DNA from 2 places in the Ornithinibacillus jepli genome. Region 2 is predicted to be linked to the other one. Evidence: predicted binding sites of a transcription regulator. Region 2 holds the regulator's gene; the other holds the start of a gene.
What was found. The regulator LexA, encoded in region 2, represses DNA repair genes until DNA is damaged. The targets are predictions, from matches to a motif close to CGAACATATGTTCG.
Positions count from the first base shown of each region.

Region 1 (12,227 bases), on a different contig from region 2:
TATTAAAACTCCAATACTTTGATAAATCCTAAATCAGATTATAAGGCTCGTGTATGATCTTTTTTTTATGAAATAAAGAGCTTAAATCTGAAAAGCTCCTTTCACTTATTAAGAACTTCATACGACATCTGCACGACAAATTTTATCCTTCGCACGCTCAATATGTTTTTGAACTGTACTTCTACCAATATTTAATTCATTAGATATTTCTGCGTATGATAGCGCATAGACCGTATGCAATAAGAAGCATTGCCTTTGTCGTGGTGTCATTTCTGCTAGAATATTGATAATAGTACTCTTCTCTACTTGGTTTAATTTCCGTTCTTCGGGTATAATTTCCAGTGATGGAAACATGTCCATATCCTCTATTGCCATACGTTGATATGCTGCCTTTTTATCGATTCCACGTATTTTATTTGGCTCTCGACCAGTAGACATCCATTCAATCGCTTCTTGAATTGTTTCAATCATGCTATTAATTTGCGTCTTATCTAGCTGATCCAGTAATGAGTCTCCTAAATTGTTTTTCATGTTGAATAACGCCTGCTTACTCTGTTCATATTCTAGAATTAATTTATCCGTCCAATTTTCCGTTGATTTTCGACTCATCTAAACTCCTCCACAACGTTTCATATTTGTAAATACATAAAAATAAGGACACCAAACAATAGACTAGCTATCATTCAGTATCCTCCAGCTTACTGGTAGAACTATTTAAGCATTTCTTCTATAATTTCTTTATTAATCCTAGCTTCAAAGAATAAACTTAATACCCATTCAATAGCCACTCTATTGAATATGAAGCCATAATAATTCAGTCAAAATTCTTCCCCTTCATCAAACTTGATGCGCTTCACCTTCCCCTGATGTGTAATAATCTTCGTCTCACCATGTTCAGGTAAATAAGTTATCCTAGCTTTCCCTTGACAATACACTACAACAAATGGTTTATCTCTTTCATTGATATCGATAATTAATGCACCCTTCTTAATAGGTAGATCTTCTAATCTCATTCCATCTCCTCCCGATTGATAGTTAACCTGCTCGAATAAGCAGCCACTTATTACTTTTACCAATCAACATAGCTTGGCCACCTCCTTTTAGAAATGAGTTGCTCGTCTTGTGTTGTAACTTGACACTAAGATAATCTATTTCGTGTTAAATGTCAACACAAAATTAGATTTTTATTTATTTTTGTGTTGTTTTACGATACAATAAACTGTAAGACTAGGAATCAGTGGTGATCAATATGGTAGCTAACAATAATATTGGGGACTTTTTGAGGAACTATCGTAAGGAAAATAACGGCATGTCCTTACGAGCACTTTCCGAAAAAACTGGTATCAGTTTCTCTCATTTAAGTAAAATTGAACGCGGAGAGCATAATCCATCTAAACCCACCTTAAGATTATTAGCAAAAAAGCTTGAACTAGAATTAGACGACCTCTTCATTATGGCTGGATTTGCACCTGAGAAAAAAGGTAGTGAATTCGATCTGTTTTTTTCTAGTCAGGATCCTGAAGAACATCGGAGAGTTAATATCATGGAAAAAATTACCAGGGAATTCCATGATGCCGATTTAATGTTTAACGACCTTGCCAACATGACATCAGAGCAATTAGAAGAGGTTTATGAATTTATAAAATTTAAATTAAGTAAGAACAGGGAGAGTTAGTTTGTTTTACGAAAGGTAATTCCAACTAACAAAGAACACCTTTATTTTCGAGTAATACCACATCTAAAGAGAGCTATCAGGGTTAAACCAGGATTGGACTTTTAAGGGGTGCATAAATCTGCACTCCTCATCTTATACCACAAAATAGAACGTATATTCGTATTTAGGAGGATGGAAATGTATACGCATTTAGAAGATTTTGTTTTCAATTTATACAATAATTTATCCATTAGTCATCCTGAGCAATTAGATCTAGAGGATATTGCCATTAAACTCGGGATAAACCTTTATTATAGCTCCTCTACCTACAGATATGGTAATAGTATCATCCTTCAATATGATACCAAACAAAAACAATGGCAATTATTCGGACATGAAATATGTCATTTTTTAAGACACTTCGGTAACCAACTAACGATGAAAAAATCCTTTATGGACCTTCAAGAATGGCAAGCGAATCATTTTGCCTATCACTTTTGCGTTCCAACCTTTATGCTAGAAAAACTACACACACCTACGGTTACGGATATTATAAGCATATTTAATGTTGAATTCGATTTTGCACTCAGGAGGCTGGAAATGTATCAGAGTAAAATGATATTGGAGGGAGAAAAAATATGTTTGAGTATGTAACGTTTAAGTAAGGTTTGAAATCTGGTTAGTTGCCCACTTTTCTGTATAAAAAAGCAAGGGTAGAAATCACTCTCTATCCCTTGCTACTATTAATTTTGTAAAATGCCCCCAGAGGAATAGACCCGCGGCAAATTTGATAGGAATAAATAATAATATCACAATCAGAAATCCATACTTCAGAAAATCAAATGTTAAAAATTCAACTTGTTTTAAGAAAATGTTTCTAGAATTGATTTTTATAACTGTTCCTTGTTATTTGCTGCTTCCACATCTCGTTTAACATTTGAGTGTGCTCTCGCATCATCATTGCAGCCCATTTAAAACTTCCTCGATAGTTCATTCATATTATGCCCCCAATTTCTTTCTGACTGGTCCTGCTGAAAGGATATTCTCCAATTTAAACGTTCTAATCTTTTTACGCCAATAGCAAAAAGCCACAATAGATTCATCACGCATGCTAATTACACGGACAAACCTTTGGGTCACTTGACTTTTAGAGTCCATATAAAAGATAATGATTTTCTCTTTATTTTCGATGGAACGTAAGAATAATCCTTTCATCACAGACCACCCCCACAGAACATTTGTTCCTATTATATCATAAAACAAGAACGTGTATACCCCATATTCAGAAAAAATTAAGCTTAATTGAGTTTTTGCTTGGAGATGATTTTTGCAGAGTTAAATGGAAATCTAGTGGCACACCTTTTTAGGTACTGGAGTGCTTCCGAAAGTAGTTCAAGAACGATTGGAGTATAGTTCAATACAAAAAAACGTAGACATGTATTCTTATGTTATTTCAGGAATACAATAAATTGCAGCTATTATATACAAAATTCTTTATCTACGGCTAATTGGATAAAAAAAGCAAGGGAAGAAATCACTCTCTATCCCTTGCTACTATTAATTTTGTAAGACGCGCCCAGAGGGATTCGAACCCCCGGCAAACCTGGTACCGGAAACCAGTGCTCTATCCAGCTGAGCTATGGGCGCACAATATAGGATGGTCAAATAGAAAATCTGACACATAGGCTATTATAACGTTTGCGAACACAATTAACAAGTAATTTTAGTTGGAAAAGGTTTATTTCGTTGTGGTAAAGGGCATCATGAAAAGTATGATTTTTCCCTAATACATAATTTGAAATAATAGTCGAACGTTTTTGTTTGACCTTAATTGACCATTGTTATATGATGAAATTATCCAAAGATTGGATATATCCATAGAAAAGATTAAGGAGGAATTCCAATGAATTTAATACCTACAGTTATTGAACAAACAAATCGTGGTGAACGCGCATATGATATTTATTCCCGTTTATTAAAAGACAGAATCATTATGTTAGGAAGTGCAATTGATGATAATGTTGCAAATTCAATCGTTGCACAATTACTTTTCCTAGAAGCAGAAGATCCTGGGAAAGATATCTCTTTATACATTAATTCACCAGGTGGATCCATTACAGCTGGTATGGCAATTTATGATACAATGCAATTTATTAAATCTGATGTATCTACAATTTGTACAGGTATGGCTGCATCAATGGGTGCTTTCTTGCTTGCAGCTGGTGCTAAGGGGAAACGTTTTGCTTTACCGAACAGTGAAGTAATGATTCACCAACCATTAGGTGGTACTCAAGGTCAAGCAACTGACATTGAGATCCATGCTAGACGTATCATTCAAATGAGAGAAAACTTAAACAAAATTCTTTCAGAACGTACAGGTCAACCAATTGAAGTAATTAATCGTGATACTGAACGTGATAACTTCATGACAGCTGCTGGTGCAGTAGAATATGGTTTAATTGATAAAGTGTTAGAACGTAAGCCTGAATAATGAGAAGAGAGGGTGGATCCGAATGGATTCACCCTCATTTTCATTCATAATGTTATCTACTTCACATAGTAAGTTAATTAAAAAACTACTTTTTGCTAACAAATGATACTAAGTGATTTAGTGCCACTTCCTCATCAGAACCGTCAGCAATTAATTTAATGGACTCCCCAGTCGTAATTGCCAGACTCATTAACCCCATAATGCTTTTTGCATTTACTCGTTTACCCTCTTTCTCTAGAAATAAATGCGCAGCATATCGATTTGCTTCTTGCACAAACTGTGCAGCAGGTCTTGCCTGCAGCCCCGACTCAAGCTCAACTGTAACAACTCTCTCCACCATATTCTTCTCATCCTCCCCTATGTTAAGCAAAAACCAAATTGATGCATAATTAAAAAAATATTCATGATACACTATTATATCATGAATATTTTAAATGACAATTAAGTTAAGACAAAATTTCACCTTGTTTAATTTTTTCTGCAAATTCATCTATTTTCTTTAATCGATGATTTATACCCGACTTAGAAATTTTACCACTACTTACTAGCTCGCCAAGTTCTTTTAACGATACATCCTCGTGCTGAACACGTAATATCGCAACCTCGCGTAGCTTGTCAGGTAACGCTTCTAGACCAACGGTATTTTCAATCAATTTAATATTTTCAATTTGACGGAAAGCAGCACCAATCGTTTTATTCAGATTAGCTGTCTCACAGTTTACTAATCTGTTAACAGAGTTACGCATATCTCGAACAATTCGTACATCCTCAAATTTAAAAAGGGCATTATTCGCTCCAATAATACTTAAGAACTCGGTAATTTTCTCCGCTTCTTTCATGTAAACGATAAACCCCTTTTTCCTTTCCAATACTCTTGCACGTAACCCAAAGGAATTTAACAGTTCACTTAATGCATCATTATGTTCTTCATTCGTATTAGAAATTTCCAGGTGGTAAGAAGAAGTTTCTGGGTTATTAATTGAACCGCCAGCAAGAAAGGCTCCACGTAAATACGCTTTCTTGCAGCACTCTTTTTCTAAGTATTGAGAGGAAATATTTCGTACGAATGTATAGGAATCTTTCATAATCCCTAATTCCGTTAGCATTTCATGGACGTCTTCCTTTAATCGGACAATATAGACATTATTTTTTTTAAGCTTCATTTTCTTCCGAACTAATAGCTCAACAGGAATTGGGGAAAAGCTAGCCTTAATTAACGTGTAAATACGTCTAGCTATGGCTGCATTTTCTGTTTGAACATCTAAAGTATAACGAAAGTTTGATAAGGAAACTGTACCATTCATCCGAATTAAAGCAGCTAGTTCTGCATAGGAACAACAATCTTCATTTTCATAAGAAGTTAGTTCTTTTTTAATTTCAGAAGCAAAGGACATTATTTACCCTCCTTTACCTTATTTTTTAATTAATGAAAATAAAAGGTTAGCAATTTTTTCTGTATCATGGCGAATTGTTCCCCTTGAGTAATCAATTATATCGCCCTCTATAATTTCTAGTCCCATATCCAATAATCTTTCAACATCATAAACAACTGGTTCTGCATTTTCCCCAGCATAAATATCACGAATTTCGGGAGCGATTTTTTCTCTATTCACTACAACTGCATCAATTACATTATTTCCTACATGATTGATAATTGCTTGTACATGATCACTTGCTGAAAAGCCTGTAGTTTCCCCAGCTTGAGTCATCACGTTACAAACATAAACAATTTTAGCTTTCGCTTTTTGTAGAACTTCACCAATTTGAGGAATGATTAAGTTTGGCATAATACTAGTAAACAAGCTACCAGGTGAGATGACAATTAAATCTGCTGTTTCAATTGCTTTTATCGCATTTGGTAGTGGCGAAACATCTTCAGGATTCAAAAATACACGCTTTATTTCTTTACCTGATAATGGTATATTAGATTCCCCTTCCACAATTGATCCATCCTTCATCTCTGCACACAATGAAATATTCTCATTAGAAATAGGATAAATCTTCCCCTTTACGTTTAAAACCCTTGAAATCTCCTTAATTCCAGTATAAAAGTCTCCTGTGATAGAAGTCATTGCAGCTAATAGTAGGTTTCCCATGGAATGACCTGATAGATCATTTCCATCTGCAAATCGATGTTGAAATAGCTGTACTAACATCGGTTCAACTTCAGACATTGCTGCGATAACATTCCGAATATCGCCGGGTGCCGGAATAGCCAAGTCATTTCTAATTCTTCCAGTGCTACCACCATCGTCTGCAACTGTCACTAACGCTTTAAGTTTTATTGGGAGATTTTTAAGACCACGCAAAAGAACTGGCATCCCAGTTCCTCCGCCAATAACCACAATTCGTGGTAGATTCTGTTCTGTCATGATTTAATGGCCCTTTCTTTTTTCGATATCTCGATGGGTAACATGCGTAATATAATTACCTGCTAATTTTTTAGCAAAATACTCTGCCAAAGCAACAGAGCGATGTTGTCCACCTGTACAACCAATTCCAATTACAAGCTGTGACTTCCCTTCTTTTTTATATTGAGGAAGCATGAATTGCAATAAATCCAACACTTTTTCCTGGAATTTCTGTGTTTCTGACCACTTGAAAACATAGGAGGAGACATCCGGATTAAGACCTGTTAAAGGCTGTAAATTGGCAACATAATGTGGATTAGGAAGAAAACGCACATCAAACACTAGATCAGCATCAATTGGAATTCCATATTTAAAGCCGAAGGATACCATATTTACCGAGAAAATCTCCTGTTTCTCCTCGGAATAAAATTTAAGGATTTTTTCACGTAATTGACGTGGTTTCAAATTAGTTGTATCGATAACTTTATGTGCACGTCCTCGCATTTCATCGAGTATTTGACGTTCTTGTTTAATCCCTTTAAGTGGTAAATCTCCAATAGCCAAAGGATGGGAGCGTCTTGTTTCTTTATATCTTGTAACAAGCTTTTCATCGTTTGCATCAAGGAATAAGATGTGCTCATCTAACCACTCTTCTTCACTTAAAATATCAAGTGCTTCAAATAACGAATCAAAAAATTCTCTCCCACGAAGATCCATAACAAGTGCAACTTTATGAATATTATTTGTAGAATCTCGCATTAATTCTAAAAACTTCGGCAATAATGCAGGTGGTAAATTATCTACACAGTAGTAGCCTAAGTCTTCAAAACTTTGAATAGCGACGGTTTTACCGGCACCTGACATTCCAGTTATGATGACCATTTTTGTTTCTTGCTCAACATTTGTCATTTCCTTCACCCCATACCGTTCGCTTAAAGTATATAAAGCTACATCTCGAATGTAGCAAAAGTTTACACTACTATATCTATTATACATGTAATTAATTTAATGCTACAAGAAAATGATTATTTTTCCTGTTTTGATGATAAAGTGTAAATATTGAATAGTTGATTATATTATAGATGAAAAATTTTTTTGTACTAAGCGGCCCGAATACACGGAGACTCCTGCAGGGGGACAGGCCGAGGTGAGATCCCACAGGAGCTTTAGTTCCGAAGAAGCTCACCAGCTCGGTCCGCAGTTCTCGTAAGAAAAATAAAAAAAATACGCAGATGATATACATCTGCGCCAATAACTAATCTATCTATTAAAAAGGGGGTCAATTAGTTAATTATATTGTACCCCATAAATGTTTCGTGCGTGTTACAACAACGTTAAGATGTTTTTACTTTCAAAATTTACCTTAATTTTTCGCTTTTATTTTTTCTTCTAATTCCTCTATATATGCTTGAGCTGCTTGTGCAGCAATCGATCCATCACCGGTTGCCGTTACGATTTGTCTCAGCTTCTTGTCGCGAATGTCACCAGCTGCATAGATTCCAGGAATAGCAGTTTCCATGTTATCGTTAGTGACTACATATCCTTCATCATTTGTAATACCTAACGACTTAAATGGTTCACTTAATGGTACCATTCCAATATAAACAAATACACCATCAGCAGGCTTTTCATAAGTTTCACCGGTTACCAAGTCTTTTAGTGTAACACTGGAAACTTTACCTTCCGGACCATTGATTTTTTCTGCTGTTGTATTCCAAATGAAATCAACTTTTTCATTATCAAAAGCACGTTGTTGAAGGATTTTTTGTGCACGTAGCTCTTCACGGCGGTGTACAATAGTTACTTTACTAGCAAATTTAGTTAAGTAAACTCCCTCTTCAACAGCGGAGTCTCCTCCACCAATGACAATCAGTTCTCTTTCCTTAAAGAAAGCACCGTCACATACTGCACAATACGAAACACCGCGACCGCCTAATTCTTCTTCACCAGGAATGCCGAGTTTTTTATATTGGGCACCTGTAGCAATAATAAGTGCTTTCGTTTTAAAAACTTTTGAACCAGCATTGATTACTTTATAATCTCCTTCGTCCTCAACACTTTTTATATCACCATATGCATACTCAGCACCAAACTTCTTTGCATGCTCAAACATTTTATTAGATAAATCCGGTCCAAGAATATGATCATAGCCCGGATAATTCTCTACGTCTTCTGTATTTGCCATTTGTCCACCTGGAATACCACGTTCAATCATTAACGTATCCAAGTTAGCTCTAGATGCGTAAAGTGCTGCAGTCATACCTGCTGGACCTGCACCGGCAATAATTAAATCGTATATTTTTTCTTCGGACATGTTTAACGCCCCTTTCTAAAACAATTAGTACTCTATCTAAAGGGTATAAAATTTATCATTCCCCGTCTATTGAAATGCTCAAGAATTCCAAGGACCTTCTTCAGCTGATAATTTAGGATGTCTACGACAACCTTCTTCCCATAAGCTTAATGCCTTTGAAGGTTCACCTAAACGATAAGCTGTCATACTATACCAACGATAGTACGAAATATGACTTTTCACGATTCCTTTATCAAGCATACGAAAACGATTGTATGCTTCTTCAGATAATCCTGTTCGAGCTAACGTCACAGCAATACGTAATTTTTGTTGTTCATGCATCGGGTATATATTTAGTAATGCACCTATATGCTTTTCATATTCTCTTTCATTGCCTGTCTCATAATAAAAAACAGCTAGATTCGTATGACTGTATAAATTATTTGTATCTTCCTTAAATAATTCAAGCTCTTTTTCAATAGCTTCCTCTTTTCTACCTGAAAAGAAGAGTGCAAATGTATATTCATGATGAGCTATTTTATGCTCGGGAAAAAGTAAAATCATTTCCTCTAATAAAGCTAAAGCTTTATCCCATTCACTATTTTCTAAATGATGAAATACCGTCTCTTGATATACTAAGAGTTCATCCTCTTCATCAAGCTCCCAATCATCATCCTCCATGTCATCATCTATTTCAATTAACTGCAATAATGATTTAGCATCGTCACTAAAATCACCATCAGGTTCCTTATCTAAATATGACACAGCAAATTTCTTCGCATCATTTAAAAGTCCCAAGTGGGCATAATTATTTGCAAGTAAATAATAACAATCTACATATTGGTCACCTGTAGCTTGTAATACATTCGTTAAAATTTGATTTGCCTTATGAAAAGAACCGGTTTCTGTATAGATGATTGACATTTGACATTGGTATAATGGATTATCTGGGGCGGTTTCTACCGCTTTTGTTAACCATTTTAATGCAACATCAAACTTTCTTTTACGAAACGCTTCTACACCTTTTGCAAAATAGAAATCACCTGTAGGGATAAAAGGGATAACATTATTAGTTTGTGCTTGTTTTTCCTTTTTTTCTACTGGTTGCATGCATATCCCCCTATTTTTTCACATATCGCTAGAAGTATACCATACTTATAGGTGAAATTATATACTAAGTTTGGGATGTTACATAATAGCTAAGTAGTCATTAGAAAAAGCCTCCCCTAAAAATTTCATAGTGGGGAGACCTTTTTATTAACTAGTCGGTTCTACAGCCTCTTTCAGTAAAGTATCCAACTCTTTCGCAAAGTCGACGTTTCGTTCTGCGTTCCAATTTAATTTTTTTCTCATGTATTTAATCACACCTGCTTTATGTTCTCTAACCCAATTAATATTAAAAAATAAAGCACCCGTTCTTCTAATAAAGAAGTCGGTCGGTTTATAAACAAGTTCATTTTCTATGCTATAACAAAGCTGTGCAAAAACAACTGGGTCAATTCCTTCTTCCCTAGCTTCTAACTTATTCGTTTCAAACAACTCAAATACCTTTTCAACATTAGCCCCATATCTTTTGACTAATTGCCTGGCCACATTATATTCAATACCTAACAGCACTCCTTGATCTACTTTTTCCTTCAAAAACTTTTCAAATCCTTTTGAACCATTCACCTCCCCACCAGATATAGGAAGATGTTTCGTTACCGATTCCGTATACACATCTTTTAACTGCTTAACGACGGTATTAACCGCTTGTTCAGCCATTTTCCGATAACCTGTCAGCTTCCCACCTGCCATAGAAATCAATCCGGAGTTAGATATAAAAATTTCGTCCTTTCTCGAGATTTCACCTGGCTTTTTACCATCTTCAGCAATTAAAGGTCTTAATCCAGCCCAGCTTGATTCCAAATCTTCTGCCTTAATTTTAAGAGTAGGAAACATATAATTAATAGCATCTATAACATAATCTCGGTCTTCTCGGTTCATCGTTGGATGGGAAATGTCACCTTCATAAGTCGTATCAGTTGTACCTACATAGGTCTTTCCATCCCGAGGTATGGCAAAAATCATTCTGCCATCAGGTGTATCAAAGTAAATAGCCTGTTGTAAGGGAAATCTTTCTTGAGAAAATACTAGGTGAACACCTTTTGTTAATTGAAGATGTTTTCCTTGTTTGGAACCATCTAACTTACGCAACTTATCTACCCAAGGTCCACATGCATTTACGATTTTTTTCGCATAGATTTTATGGGTTTCCCCATTTGATTGGTCCTCTACTTCCACCCCAATTATCTTTCCAGTGTCATTGTAGATAAAGGAAGTCACTTTTGTATAATTAATCGCATAGGCTCCTTCTTCGACTGCTTTTTTTATGACTTCTATTGTTAAGCGTGCGTCATCAGTCTTATATTCCACATAAAAACCGGCACCTTTTAATCCATCCTTCTTTATCAATGGTTCCATCCGTAACGCATCTTTTGCAGATAACATTTTTCTCCGTTCCGATCGCTTAACTCCAGCTAAATAATCATAAAATCTAAGTCCAATATTCGTTGTTAACGGGCCAAATGTTCCCCCTTTGTGGAAAGGCAGAAGCATCCATTCTGGTGTTGTAACGTGAGGTCCATTTTCATATACAATAGCCCTCTCTTTGCCAACCTCTGCGACCATCTTAAATTCAAATTGCTTTAAATAACGAAGACCACCATGTACGAGTTTAGTTGAGCGACTTGACGTACCAGCCGCAAAATCCTGCATTTCTACAACAGCTGTTTTAAGTCCTCGAGTAACCGCGTCTAATGCAATTCCAGAACCTGTTATTCCTCCACCAATAATGAGTAAATCAAGATCTTCTTTTTTCATCGCTTCCAATATTTTTCTTCGATCGAAACTTGAAAAACTCCCCATTACCGTTCCCCCTTAAAATATTTATTAATACTAATCTATTAGTTAGTCCTTTCTTTTTAGAATGCATGTGGGAAAAATGCATTAAAAAAACCACAACCAACTAATGTAATTCTAATCATTAGTTGAATTGCGGTTCATTCTATCCTGGAGGAATTCTTTCGCACGATTCTCCATTTCTTCTTTTGTATAAATCATTTTCATTGGATTACCACCGACAAAAGCACCTGCTGGCACATCCTTATGGACTAGTGTTCCTGCAGAAACTATTGCACCATCGCCAATTGTAATACCGGGAAGAATTGTGCTATTAGCACCAATCATTACTTCATTACCAATGATGACTTCTCCTAATCGATACTCTTTAATTAAATATTCATGAGCTAATATCGTCGTGTTATAACCGATTACCGAATTGTCCCCGACGGTGATTTTTTCTGGGAACATGATATCTGGCATCACCATTAGCGCAAAAGCTGTTTTCTTGCCAACCTTCATACGCAAAAATACGCGATATAACCAATTTTTCATACT
Region 1 is NZ_JBFEGG010000003.1:370,352-382,578, reverse strand. It holds gene AB1K81_RS13660 (sigma-70 family RNA polymerase sigma factor) at 118-609, opposite strand; gene AB1K81_RS13655 (XtrA/YqaO family protein) at 819-1,013, opposite strand; gene AB1K81_RS13650 (helix-turn-helix domain-containing protein) at 1,250-1,675, shown strand; gene AB1K81_RS13645 (ImmA/IrrE family metallo-endopeptidase) at 1,853-2,308, shown strand; gene AB1K81_RS13640 (hypothetical protein) at 2,654-2,869, opposite strand; tRNA gene AB1K81_RS13635 (tRNA-Arg) at 3,226-3,301, opposite strand; gene clpP (ATP-dependent Clp endopeptidase proteolytic subunit ClpP) at 3,558-4,145, shown strand; gene AB1K81_RS13625 (HPr family phosphocarrier protein) at 4,231-4,485, opposite strand; gene whiA (DNA-binding protein WhiA) at 4,592-5,539, opposite strand; gene AB1K81_RS13615 (gluconeogenesis factor YvcK family protein) at 5,558-6,517, opposite strand; gene rapZ (RNase adapter RapZ) at 6,521-7,405, opposite strand; gene trxB (thioredoxin-disulfide reductase) at 7,860-8,810, opposite strand; gene AB1K81_RS13600 (tetratricopeptide repeat protein) at 8,889-9,899, opposite strand; gene AB1K81_RS13595 (glycerol-3-phosphate dehydrogenase/oxidase) at 10,047-11,696, opposite strand; gene AB1K81_RS13590 (acyltransferase) at 11,808-12,227, opposite strand, start outside.
Region 1: the regulator LexA is predicted to act here: its motif matches at 1,822-1,835, upstream of AB1K81_RS13645 (ImmA/IrrE family metallo-endopeptidase).

Region 2 (12,227 bases):
TTCGCTTTTTGAAGAGGAAGTAAACCAAGTTAAAGAGAAAACTCCTATAGCTTCTGAAGAGGGTAAATTAATAGAGGCTTTAAATCAAATTGATTTATTTGATATGACACCAATTGAGGCTATGAATGAGTTACACCGATTACAAAAGTTAGTGAAACAAAATATTAAGACAAAGCAGTATAAATAGAAAGGGTTCTTTCTAATGAAAATATTTCAAATGCCAGATGCATTAGCAAATAAAATAGCAGCAGGAGAGGTTGTTGAAAGACCTTCTTCTGTTGTGAAAGAATTAGTTGAAAATAGTATAGATGCTGGTAGCAGCTGGATAAAAGTGGAATTGAATGAAGCTGGGCTTGAAGAAATTAAAATAATTGATAATGGGGAAGGCATGGCTGAAGATGATGTTGAACGAGCGTTTCTTCGTCATGCGACTAGTAAGATAAGAAACGAATCGGATTTATTTCATGTAAATACGCTTGGGTTCCGTGGAGAGGCTTTAGCTAGTATTGCATCGGTTAGCAGACTTACAATTAAGACTTCACAAGGTGATTCGGCTGGAACATTCTTATCACTTGAAGGTGGAGTCGTTAAGGAACGCGGGAAAAGTGATGCTAGACAAGGAACAGAAATTACCGTATCTGATTTGTTTTACAATACGCCAGCCCGTCTTAAATATATGAAAACACTTCATACTGAACTTGGACATATTACCGACCTTTTAAATAGGTTGGCGTTATCCCACCCAGAGGTTCGCTTTGAGGCAACACATAATGGCAAGCCTTTATTTAGGACACCTGGTACTGGAGATATGCTACAAGTAATTTCGCAAATATATGGTATGGGTGTAGCGAGAAAGATGCTGCCGATTGAAGGAGAAACATTAGATTTTAAGATTAGTGGATATATCGCTAAACCAGAAATCACCCGAGCATCTAGAAATTATATCTCAATTATTTTGAATGGTAGATATATAAAAAGCATACCTTTAAGTCAAGCTATAATTCGTGGCTATCATACGTTACTACCTATCGGACGATCTCCGATCGCAGTAATCAAAATTGATATGGATCCAATTCTAGTGGATGTCAATGTTCACCCGACAAAACTTGAAGCGAGGTTCAGTAAGGATAAGGAACTATTTGGATTAGTTGAAAAGTTGATTCAGAATACATTTAGACAAACAAGGCTTATACCTGAAATAGTTCAAAAGCCTGTGGAAAAACCTAAACAATCCTTTCAACATGCATTTGACTTTAATAAGAATAATAACATGCTGAAAGAAATGGTAGATACTACTAAACAACTAGATAAGTTTCCTAGTTATAAAACAGAAAATAGCCCTGAACATGTTATGGAAAACATACTGGTAGAGGAGATAGAATCGAATGAACTTGAAGAGAATGTATCAGATAAGAGGGAAATAAATGATGACATTCTAGTCGTAAACGAGGAAATCATTCCTTCTCGTGAACGTGTGCCAACCATGTATCCTATCGGTCAACTACACGGAACATATATACTTGCTCAAAACGAAAACGGATTTTACATGATAGACCAACATGCAGCACAGGAAAGAATCAAATATGAATTCTTTAAGAAGAAGTTAGGTAGAACAAGTAATGAAGTGCAGGAACTATTAATTCCACTCACCTTTGAATTTTCAAAGCAGGAATCAATATTTATTGAGCATTATAAGAACGAATTAGAAAAAGTTGGGTTATTCTTTGAAGATTTTGGTAATCAAACATATATCATTCGCTCTTATCCGAATTGGTTTCCTAAAGGGTTTGAAGAAGAAGTCATTCGTGAGATGATTGAGCAAATCATGCAAGATGAAAAAATTAATGTAGAATCTATTCGAGAAGAAGCTGCAATTTTAATGTCTTGCAAACGTTCGATTAAAGCAAATCATTATTTAAATCATGACGACATGTTTCGTTTACTAGAAGATTTAAGGAAAACAACGGATCCATTTACATGTCCACACGGTAGACCGATTATTATTCATTTCACAACCTATGAACTAGAGAAAATGTTCAAACGGGTGATGTAATAGGTATATTTCATCTGCACTTCGATAATGATAATAGTAAAGGCGGTAGAATAAGGTAGTATGTGACTTTGTTTTAGCTAATGCTACTAGCCAAAGAGGTGGAGTGCAGATGGAAAATCAAAAACTAATCAATTTTTTAAATCAATTACTATCTAATCAATTTGTAATGTATGTTAAACTGCATCGATATCATTGGTTTGTACAAGGAAGACATTTTTTTCAACTTCATGAGTTGTTTGAGGAAATGTACGTTAAGTTTGCAGAAGACTTGGATACGGTAGCGGAAAGAATATTGATGATAGATGGTAAGCCATTAGCGACTATGTCAAAATATTTAAAGGAAGCTACAATAGTAGAAGCAAGTGCTGATGATGAAGAAGAAGAAATTATAGATCAACTACATAATGATTACAAACAACTTATAAAGGAAATTAAAGACATAGGATTTGAATTAGCAGAAGGAAGAAATGATGAACCAACAAAAGATTTGCTAATTACACTTCTAGGAAGCTATGAAAAATATGTTTGGATGTTATCACAATATCGAGCATATAAATAAAAGAATGGAATATTAGGGGAAGATGAATGAAACAGAAAGTTATTGCCATAGTTGGTCCAACCGCTGTAGGTAAAACGAAACTTAGTATTGAGGTTGCAAAGAAATTTAATGGGGAAATTATAAGTGGCGATTCTATGCAAGTATATCGAGGAATGGATATCGGCACAGCGAAGATTAAAATAGAGGAAATGCAAGGCATACCTCATCATATGATTGATATTAAAAATCCTGATGAAAACTTTTCTGTTGCAGACTTCAAGAAATATGTTCAACAATACATAAAAGAAATATCAGCAAGAAACCACATTCCAATTATTGTAGGAGGAAGTGGTCTTTATATACAATCGGTATTAAGCGATTATAATTTCTCAGAAGAAAAGAGAGATGATGCCTTAACGAAAAAGTTAGAAGCGGAAATGGAAGCGGAAGGAATTGAGCCTCTATACAATCGCTTGAAACAAATAGATCACGTACAGGCCGAAAAGATTCATCCTAATAATTTTCGAAGGGTTATTCGAGCTTTGGAAATATATGAGAAAACTGGACTTACGATGACAGAGTATCAAATGCACCAACAAAAAGAAATGCCTTTTGATAGTATGCTAATTGGATTGGAAATGGAACGATCTATGCTATATGAACGTATTAATCATCGTATTGATTTGATGGTTGAGGAAGGGTTAGTAGAAGAAGTTCATAAATTAATAAGTGAAGGATATTCGAATTGCCAATCTATGAAGGCAATTGGCTATAAAGAATTGATTCCTTATTTCAGAGGAGAGACGACTTTAGAAGAATCGATTGAATTATTGAAACGCAATTCTAGACGATTTGCCAAAAGACAGTTTACCTGGTTTAAAAACAAAATGGAAGTTAATTGGTATAATCTAACTCCATTAACAATAAGTGAAAAATTTAATGAGATTTTAATTGATTTAGCAGGATTTCTTAAAAGTTAAGTAGAAATATATAGTATAGATAGAAAAGAGGAGGAAATTTAGGTGGCGCAATCTGTGAACATTCAGGACCAATATTTAAATCAATTAAGAAAAGAGCATATTTCAGTTACTGTTTTTCTTACGAACGGTTTTCAGCTAAGAGGCATCGTAAAGGCTTTTGATAATTTTACAGTATTGTTGGAGTCAGAAGGAAAGCAACAGTTAATTTTTAAACATGCAATTTCTACTTTTGCACCAGCTAAAAATGTAAATCTTGATAAAGAATAAAAGGAATATTCCTAAAAATACGTGTCGTTCCCAATGGGTCTGTCCTCCAAAATAGAATGATGTTTTGGGGGGCGGACCTATGTTACGTTACAGGTAAACGATATAGGCATTTGTCACAACTTTATCCCTCTGAACGTATAATAAGATGACTAAGGAGTGATAAAGTTGACTACGCAAAAGATTCATCATAAAAATGGTAAAATTAATATTGTATTACAAGATAATAAAGCAGCTAAAATAGATAACAATAAGCGTGAGGAATATGTAGGCAAAGAACCTTTTGCTCATATTGATCAAGAATTATCCTCATTTGTTGGATTAAGTGATCTGAAACAAAAAATAAAAGAAATCTATGCAACTATCATTATAAATGAAAAGCGAAGTCAAATGGGGCTATATAATTCCAAACAAATTCTGCACATGCTCTTTAAAGGTAATCCTGGCACAGGAAAAACGACAGTGGCGAGGAAATTAGCTAAAATATATTTTGAAATGAACTTATTATCCAAGGGACATTTTATTGAAGCTGAAAGAGCGGATTTAGTTGGTGAGTATATTGGTCAAACTGCTCAAAAGACGCGTGCACTTATACAAAAGGCGATGGGTGGCGTACTTTTTATTGATGAAGCATACTCACTAGCACGTGGCGGAGAACGAGATTTTGGTAAGGAAGCTATTGATACTCTCGTAAAACATATGGAAGATAGTGGTAATGACTTTGTATTAATATTAGCTGGGTATCCTTACGAAATGGACAGATTTTTAACCCTTAATCCCGGTCTGAAATCTAGATTTCCGTTTATACTTGAATTCCCTGATTATGACGTAGATCAATTAATGGATATAACGCGACAAATGGCGTCAGAAAGAGAATATCAATTATCTAAGGATGCAGAGTGGAAACTAAGAAATTTCCTCTATAAACAAAAAAATGATCCTACTAGTAACTTCTCTAATGCGAGATTTATCCGTAATGTCGTAGAACATGCGATTCGAATGCAGGCGGTGCGATTATTATATAAGGATAATATCTCTCCAGATGAGCTTATATTGTTAACAGGTAATGATTTAAAACTAGAAGACATTCAGTCCATATGGTAATTTTATTACTCAACATAGCGACATAAATTATAGCAGTCAATTAAGGAGAGAATGAGTACAATGTCCGAAGAAAAAGTAGTTGTAATAGCTGTTAAAAAGCCGCAGCAGCAGGATGATTATTTTGGGTCTTCACTTGAAGAACTTATATCACTTGTAGATACTGCAGGTGGTACTGTTGTAGAAGTAATCACGCAAAATAGAGAACGAATTCATCCTGCTTTTTATATTGGTGAGGGCAAAATGGAGGAAATTAAACAAAAAATAGATGAACTTGAAGCTGACATAGTTATATCAAATGATGAATTATCAGCTGGGCAATCACGAAATTTAAGCGATTACTTTGATAGAAGAGTAATTGATAGAAGTCAACTTATCCTCGATATTTTCGCAAAAAGAGCAAAAACGAAAGAGGGTAAACTTCAAGTAGAACTAGCGCAATTACAATATTTATTACCTCGACTACGTGGGCAAGGTGTTCAATTATCTCGGTTGGGTGCAGGTATTGGTACACGTGGTCCTGGTGAAACAAAGCTGGAAACAGATCAACGACACATTCGTAGACGCATAGATGATATAAAAAGGCGGTTGAAGCAAGTTGTAAAACAGCGTGATCAATATCGTAAACGTAGAAAACAAAATGAAGTGTTTCAAATTGCTATTGTTGGTTACACCAACGCTGGAAAGTCAACATTATTCAACCGGTTAACGGATAGCGAATCTTTAGAGGAAGATAAATTATTTGCAACGTTAGATCCTCTAACGAGAAAATTACAATTTACGTCCGGTCTAGAAGTTTTAATTACGGATACGGTAGGATTTATTCAACAGCTCCCAACTACATTGATAGCAGCCTTTCGTTCTACTTTAGAAGAAGTACAGGAAGCAGATTTTATTCTTCATGTTGTGGACAGTTCACATCCAGATAATGAGCAACATCAAGATACGGTTATAAAATTGCTCGACGAATTAGAGAGTAGTTCGATACCGATGTTAACGGTTTATAATAAAAAAGATCTTATAAAAAATGATTTCATCCCGAGAAATCGGCCCTATATCATTATTAGTGCTTTGGAAAATGAAGATCTAGTTCGATTAGTGAAGAAAATAGAAGAAGTGCTGATAAAAGAATGGGAGCCTTATCAAATTAAAGTCGAAGCGGATAAAGGTAATTTGCTTAATCGTTTTGAGCATGAGACAATTCTTAAGGAAAAAACATTTGAAGAAAATACTGAATCCTATATTGTAACTGGATTTATTCGTCCGGAACATCCGCTTAAGGGTATTGTAAAGGAGAAAAGTTAGAAACATGAACGAAATAGAGAGACTCGTAGAACAAGCAGAAAAAGACATTGCAACAATTCACATGGAAATTAATAAAAAAGTGGAAGTGAACCAAAAAAGAGTATTAGATGCTTTCCGAAATAATAAAGTAAGTGATAGCCACTTTAATTCTACAAGTGGCTATGGTTATGATGATATTGGACGAGATACATTGGAAGCTGTATATGCCGATGTGTTCGGAGGAGAGTCTGCTATAGTAAGGCCACAATTGGTATCTGGAACTCATGCAATTACTACAGTATTTTATGGGTTGTTAAGACCTGGTGATGAACTAATTTATATTACGGGAAAACCGTACGATACTTTAGAAAATGTAATAGGATCAGATGGAGAAAATACTGGATCACTCAAGGATTTTCAGATTACATATAATGAAGTATCTTTAACAGAGGAAGGTCAGATTGATTATCCTGGAATAAAAGAAGCAATAAATGATAGAACAAAAGTGGTCGCTATTCAGCGTTCAAAAGGATATGCAAATCGACCTTCCTTTACAGTTGATAAAATTGCGGAAATGATAAGCTTTGTTAAAGGATTAAAGGAAGATGTCATAGTGTTTGTTGACAACTGTTACGGAGAATTTGTTGAAGAAAAGGAGCCGTTACATGTTGGTGCAGACATTATGGCTGGGTCTTTAATTAAAAATCCAGGTGGTGGAATTGTACGTGGTGGCGGCTATATCGTTGGACGAGATGACCTAGTTACATTATGTTCGTACCGTCTCACTGCACCGGGGTTAGGAAAAGAATTGGGAGCAACATACAATCTACTTCAGGAGATGTATCAGGGCTTTTTCCTATCACCACATATTGTTGGTGAGGCGTTAAAAGGAGCAATCTTTACATCTAGGTTATTAGAATTGTTAGGATTTGTAACAACACCATACTATCAAGAGAAACGAACTGATTTAATCCAATCGGTGACATTTGAAACTCCGGAACAGATGGTAGCATTTTGTCAGGCAATCCAACGAAATTCCCCGGTGAATTCTTTTGTTACGCCTTATCCAAGTGAAATGCCTGGCTATGAAGATGAAGTGATTATGGCAGCGGGAACATTTATTCAGGGGTCTAGTATTGAACTATCTGCAGATGGTCCAATTCGAGAACCTTATACTGCTTTTGTACAAGGTGGACTAACATATGCCCATGTAAAAATTGCGTTAATCGAGGCTGTACAAGCTATAATACAGGAAAAGTAATCTAGAAAATTGAAAGTTTAGAGATGATGTTAACTTACCTAACATTTTGTTGACAGAATAACTCACATTTAATATAATAATTTTGTAAAGGGAGGTCATAATCATGAATGACACAGATCGACGCTCCATGCCTTTATTCGGAATTGGTATTGTAATGAAACTTACTGAACTAACCGCTAGGCAGATTCGCTACTACGAAGAGAATGAATTAATTCATCCAGAGCGAACAGAGGGGAATCAACGACTATTCTCATTCAATGATGTAGATCGACTACTAGAAATAAAGAATTATCTAGACAAAGGTTTAAATCTTGCTGGTATCAAATTGTTACTTAACGAAGAAGACTCTGAAAAAGAGCAAAAAGAAGAAGAAAAAGCATTACCTCAAAAGCAAAAATCAGACCTAACCGATAAAGAGCTAAGAGCGATTTTGAGACAAGAAATTACCGAAGCGAATCGGTTTGGAAAAGCGAACCTAAGGCAAGGTGAGCTTGCTAGATTCTTTGTTAATAGGTAAATAAGTAGGTATAGAGGGAAGGAGTTTCCTACTATATTAACTTTATTTTAAATTTTAGGAGGAGAAAAATTATGGGTTACACTAGGGAAGAAATTGAAAGAAAGATTAAAGAAGAAAATGTAAAATTTATTCGACTTCAGTTTACAGACATGCTAGGAACAATTAAAAATGTCGAAATCCCATTAAGTCAATTGGAAAAAGCTCTTGATAATAAGATGATGTTTGACGGTTCTTCAATTGAAGGTTTTGTTCGCATTGAAGAGTCTGACATGTATCTTTATCCTGACTTAGATACATTTGTTGTGTTCCCTTGGACTTCTGAAAAAGGTAAGGTTGCACGCTTTATTTGTGATATTTATCGTCCTGATGGTACACCATTTGAAGGTTGCCCTCGTTATAACTTAAAGCGTAATCTGAAGAAAATGGAAGAATTAGGCTTTGATGCATTTAATATTGGAACAGAACCGGAATTTTTCCTATTCAAATTAGATGAAAAGGGAGAGCCTTCATTAGAACTAAATGACCATGGTGGATATTTCGACTTAGCTCCTACTGATTTAGGAGAAAATTGCCGTCGTGACATCGTGTTAGAATTAGAAGAAATGGGCTTTGAAATTGAAGCATCCCACCATGAAGTTGCTCCAGGGCAACACGAGATTGACTTTAAATATTCCGACGCATTAAAACATGCTGATGATATCCAAACATTTAAACTAGTAGTTAAAACAATTGCTAGAAAGCATAATCTACATGCAACATTTATGCCAAAACCATTATTTGGTGTAAACGGATCTGGTATGCATACAAATATGTCTTTATTTAAAGGTAATGAAAATGCATTTTACAATCCGAGTGGAGATTTAGAATTAAGCGAAACTGCTTATCAATTTATTGCGGGTATTGTAAAACATGCAACTGGATTTACAGCTGTTACAAACCCTACTGTTAACTCTTATAAACGCCTAGTACCTGGTTATGAAGCACCAAGCTATGTAGCATGGTCAGCAGCTAATAGAAGCTGTCTAATGCGTATTCCGAACTCTCGTGGACTAAGTACTCGTGTTGAAGCAAGAAGCGTCGATCCAGCTGCTAATCCTTATATGGCATTATCAGTATTATTAGCTGCGGGTCTTGATGGAATCCGTAACAATTTAACACCGCCTCCTGCAGTAGATCGTAACATCTATGTTATGTCAAAAGAAGAACGCGATGAAGTTGGTATTAAAGATTTACCATCATCTTTAATTGATGCATTACAAGAACTGAAAAACGATGAAGTAATCGTGGAATCTCTTGGTGAGCATTTATTTGAACACTATATTGAAGCAAAAGAGATAGAATGGGATATGTTTAGAACGAGCGTCCATCCTTGGGAGAGAGATCAATATCTAACTAACTATTAATAATAAAAAACCGGTAATTTAAAGGCAACCCCTTTAGTTTACCGGTTTTGTTTGCAAATAATAGTACTATACTGAAATAACTAGAACTAACGCCTATTGCTTAAGAGAGCAATAGGCGTTAGTTAATTTTATAGGGGAAATATCTTTATTAATGAATGTGGCGATACAAGCCAACTACTTTACCGAGTATGGATACATTTTTATATATTAATGGTTCCATCGTAGTATTTTCAGGTTGCAAGCGAATATGATCCTTTTCTTTAAAAAATCGTTTTACAGTTGCTTCGTCATCTTCGGTCATTGCTACAACAATATCACCGTTTTGAGCAGTATTTTGTTGTTTGACGATGACCATATCACCGTCTAAAATACCTGCCTCTATCATACTCTCACCATCAATTACAAGTACAAATAGATTTTCATCTGGACCTGCAGTCGAACTAGGAATTGGTACAAATTCTTCAATGTTTTCAACAGCAGTTATCGGGATACCAGCTGTTACTTTACCAATGACAGGTGCATATCGAGCTTCGTCTCTAGGAATATTACTTTCCTCATCTAAATCTAGTATTTCAATAGCTCTAGGTTTAGTAGGATCACGTCGTATAAATCCTTTACTTTCTAGTCTAGAAAGGTGTCCATGAACAGTGGAGCTCGAGGCAAGGCCTACTGCTTCAGCAATCTCTCGAACAGATGGTGGATAGCCCTTTAATTTGACTTGTTCTTTTATGTATTCAAGTATTGCTTGTTGTCTAGTTGATAATTTAGTCATCTATTAAACACCTCGCACATATAATTTATTATTGCTAGTTTATCATCGATAAGAAAAAAAAGCAAACATTCGTTCGAAAAAAACTGTTGACAAGAGCGTATGTTCTGTTATACTAAAAATACGAACAGAGGTTCTTGTAATGTAAAGAAGAAGGGATGATGGAGAAATGTTTGGTAAAGTAAATTTGACAGATTTATTTTATATTGTTGGTTTTGCTTTAACATTAGGATTCTTATACCTTTCATTAATTAGTGCATAATAGGAGAATTATAAATTGAATGTAATTATTTACTGCCGTGTGAGTACAGATAAAAAAGTTCAAGAGACATCATTAGCTAGACAAAAAGAAGAATTACTTCAATTGGCTAATCGGTATCAGTTTAATGTCATCAAGTGCATAGAAGAAAGAGCAAGTGGATATGAAGTGGAACGTGATGGGGTTTTTGATATGCTAGAGTCATTTGAAAATGGACAAGCAGAAGCTCTTTTAATTCAAGATGAGACAAGACTTGGCCGGGGCAATACAAAAATAGCTTTATTTCATCAACTAACTAAACTCAACGTCCAAATTTTTAGTTCGATTCATGATGGGGAGCTTGAGTTATCTGAATCTGATTCAATGGTACTGGCTATTGTAGGGATTGTTGAAGAGTATCAACGGAAGATACATAACTTAAAAATTAAGCGAGGAATGAAAAAGGCTATAGCTAATGGGTATAAACCTGCTCATAACCTTACTAATCAACATTTATCACCAGGTAGAGAACGGAAAGAAGTGCCAATTGAAGAGATTATTCGATTACGAAATAATAACCTTACGTTCAGTGAAATAGCAAAGACCTTAAATGGTCTGGGTTACGAAGTATCGAAGGCTACAATCCATCGAAGATATCAAGAATACCAAATAATTGATTCAGATTAACTGAAAAGGTAATATTAAAAAGCAAGAGCATCCAATGTTCTTGCTTTTTAATATTTTCATGATATGAACCTAGGAGGTTACTATATGATTTCACAAGATAAACTTGACCGAATTAATGCGTTAGCTAAAAAGGCAAAAACTGCTGAAGGATTGACGAAGGAAGAACAAAAAGAACAGAAAACATTACGGGAAGAATATTTAGGAAATGTACGAAATTCCTTTAAAAATCAGTTGAAAACAATGACAGTTATTGATCCAAAAGGCAATGATGTGACACCGAAAAAACTTCGTGATATGCAGGAAAGAAACCAAAAACACTAGACATAGTAATGCTATATTAAGGAATACTAGAAATATGGTAGGCTGTCATTACTTATAGCTAGTTACTTAAGGAAAGGAGTAGAAATTATGTCAATCAACATAGAACAGATGTCAATTAATGCAATCCGTACATTATCTATTGATGCTATTGAGAAAGCAAATTCTGGTCATCCTGGATTGCCTATGGGGGCAGCTCCAATGGCATATACTTTATGGACAGATTTTATGAACCATAATCCGAAGAATTCTAAATGGTTTAACAGGGATCGTTTTGTTTTATCAGCAGGACATGGATCAATGCTTCTTTATAGTTTACTGCATTTATCGGGGTATGACGTTACAATAGATGATATAAAAGCGTTTCGTCAATGGGGCTCTAGAACTCCAGGACACCCAGAAGTTCATCATACAGATGGAGTTGAAGCAACGACTGGCCCTTTAGGTCAAGGGATTGCTATGTCTGTTGGAATGGCGATGGCAGAAGCGCATTTAGCTGCCAAATATAATAAAGAAGATATTCAGGTTATCAACCATTATACATATACACTAGTTGGTGATGGTGATTTAATGGAAGGGATTTCTCATGAAGCAGCATCCCTAGCAGGTCATTTGAGATTAGGAAAATTAGTTGTATTGTATGATTCGAATGATATTTCTCTCGATGGAGAGTTAAACCGTTCATTTTCTGATAACACAGAAGAACGATTCCGATCTTATGGATGGCAGGTTATTCGGGTGGAGGACGGAAATGATATAGTACAAATCCGTTCTGCAATAAAACAAGCGAAAGAAAATACGGAACAGCCAACAT
Region 2 is NZ_JBFEGG010000001.1:933,907-946,133, forward strand. It holds gene mutS (DNA mismatch repair protein MutS) at 1-187, shown strand, start outside; gene mutL (DNA mismatch repair endonuclease MutL) at 203-2,053, shown strand; gene AB1K81_RS04845 (Dps family protein) at 2,163-2,612, shown strand; gene miaA (tRNA (adenosine(37)-N6)-dimethylallyltransferase MiaA) at 2,639-3,571, shown strand; gene hfq (RNA chaperone Hfq) at 3,614-3,838, shown strand; gene spoVK (stage V sporulation protein K) at 4,004-4,939, shown strand; gene hflX (GTPase HflX) at 5,000-6,241, shown strand; gene AB1K81_RS04870 (methionine gamma-lyase family protein) at 6,246-7,481, shown strand; gene AB1K81_RS04875 (MerR family transcriptional regulator) at 7,585-7,998, shown strand; gene glnA (type I glutamate--ammonia ligase) at 8,070-9,401, shown strand; gene lexA (transcriptional repressor LexA) at 9,550-10,173, opposite strand; gene AB1K81_RS04890 (YneB family resolvase-like protein) at 10,448-11,095, shown strand; gene AB1K81_RS04895 (DUF896 domain-containing protein) at 11,180-11,416, shown strand; gene tkt (transketolase) at 11,504-12,227, shown strand, end outside.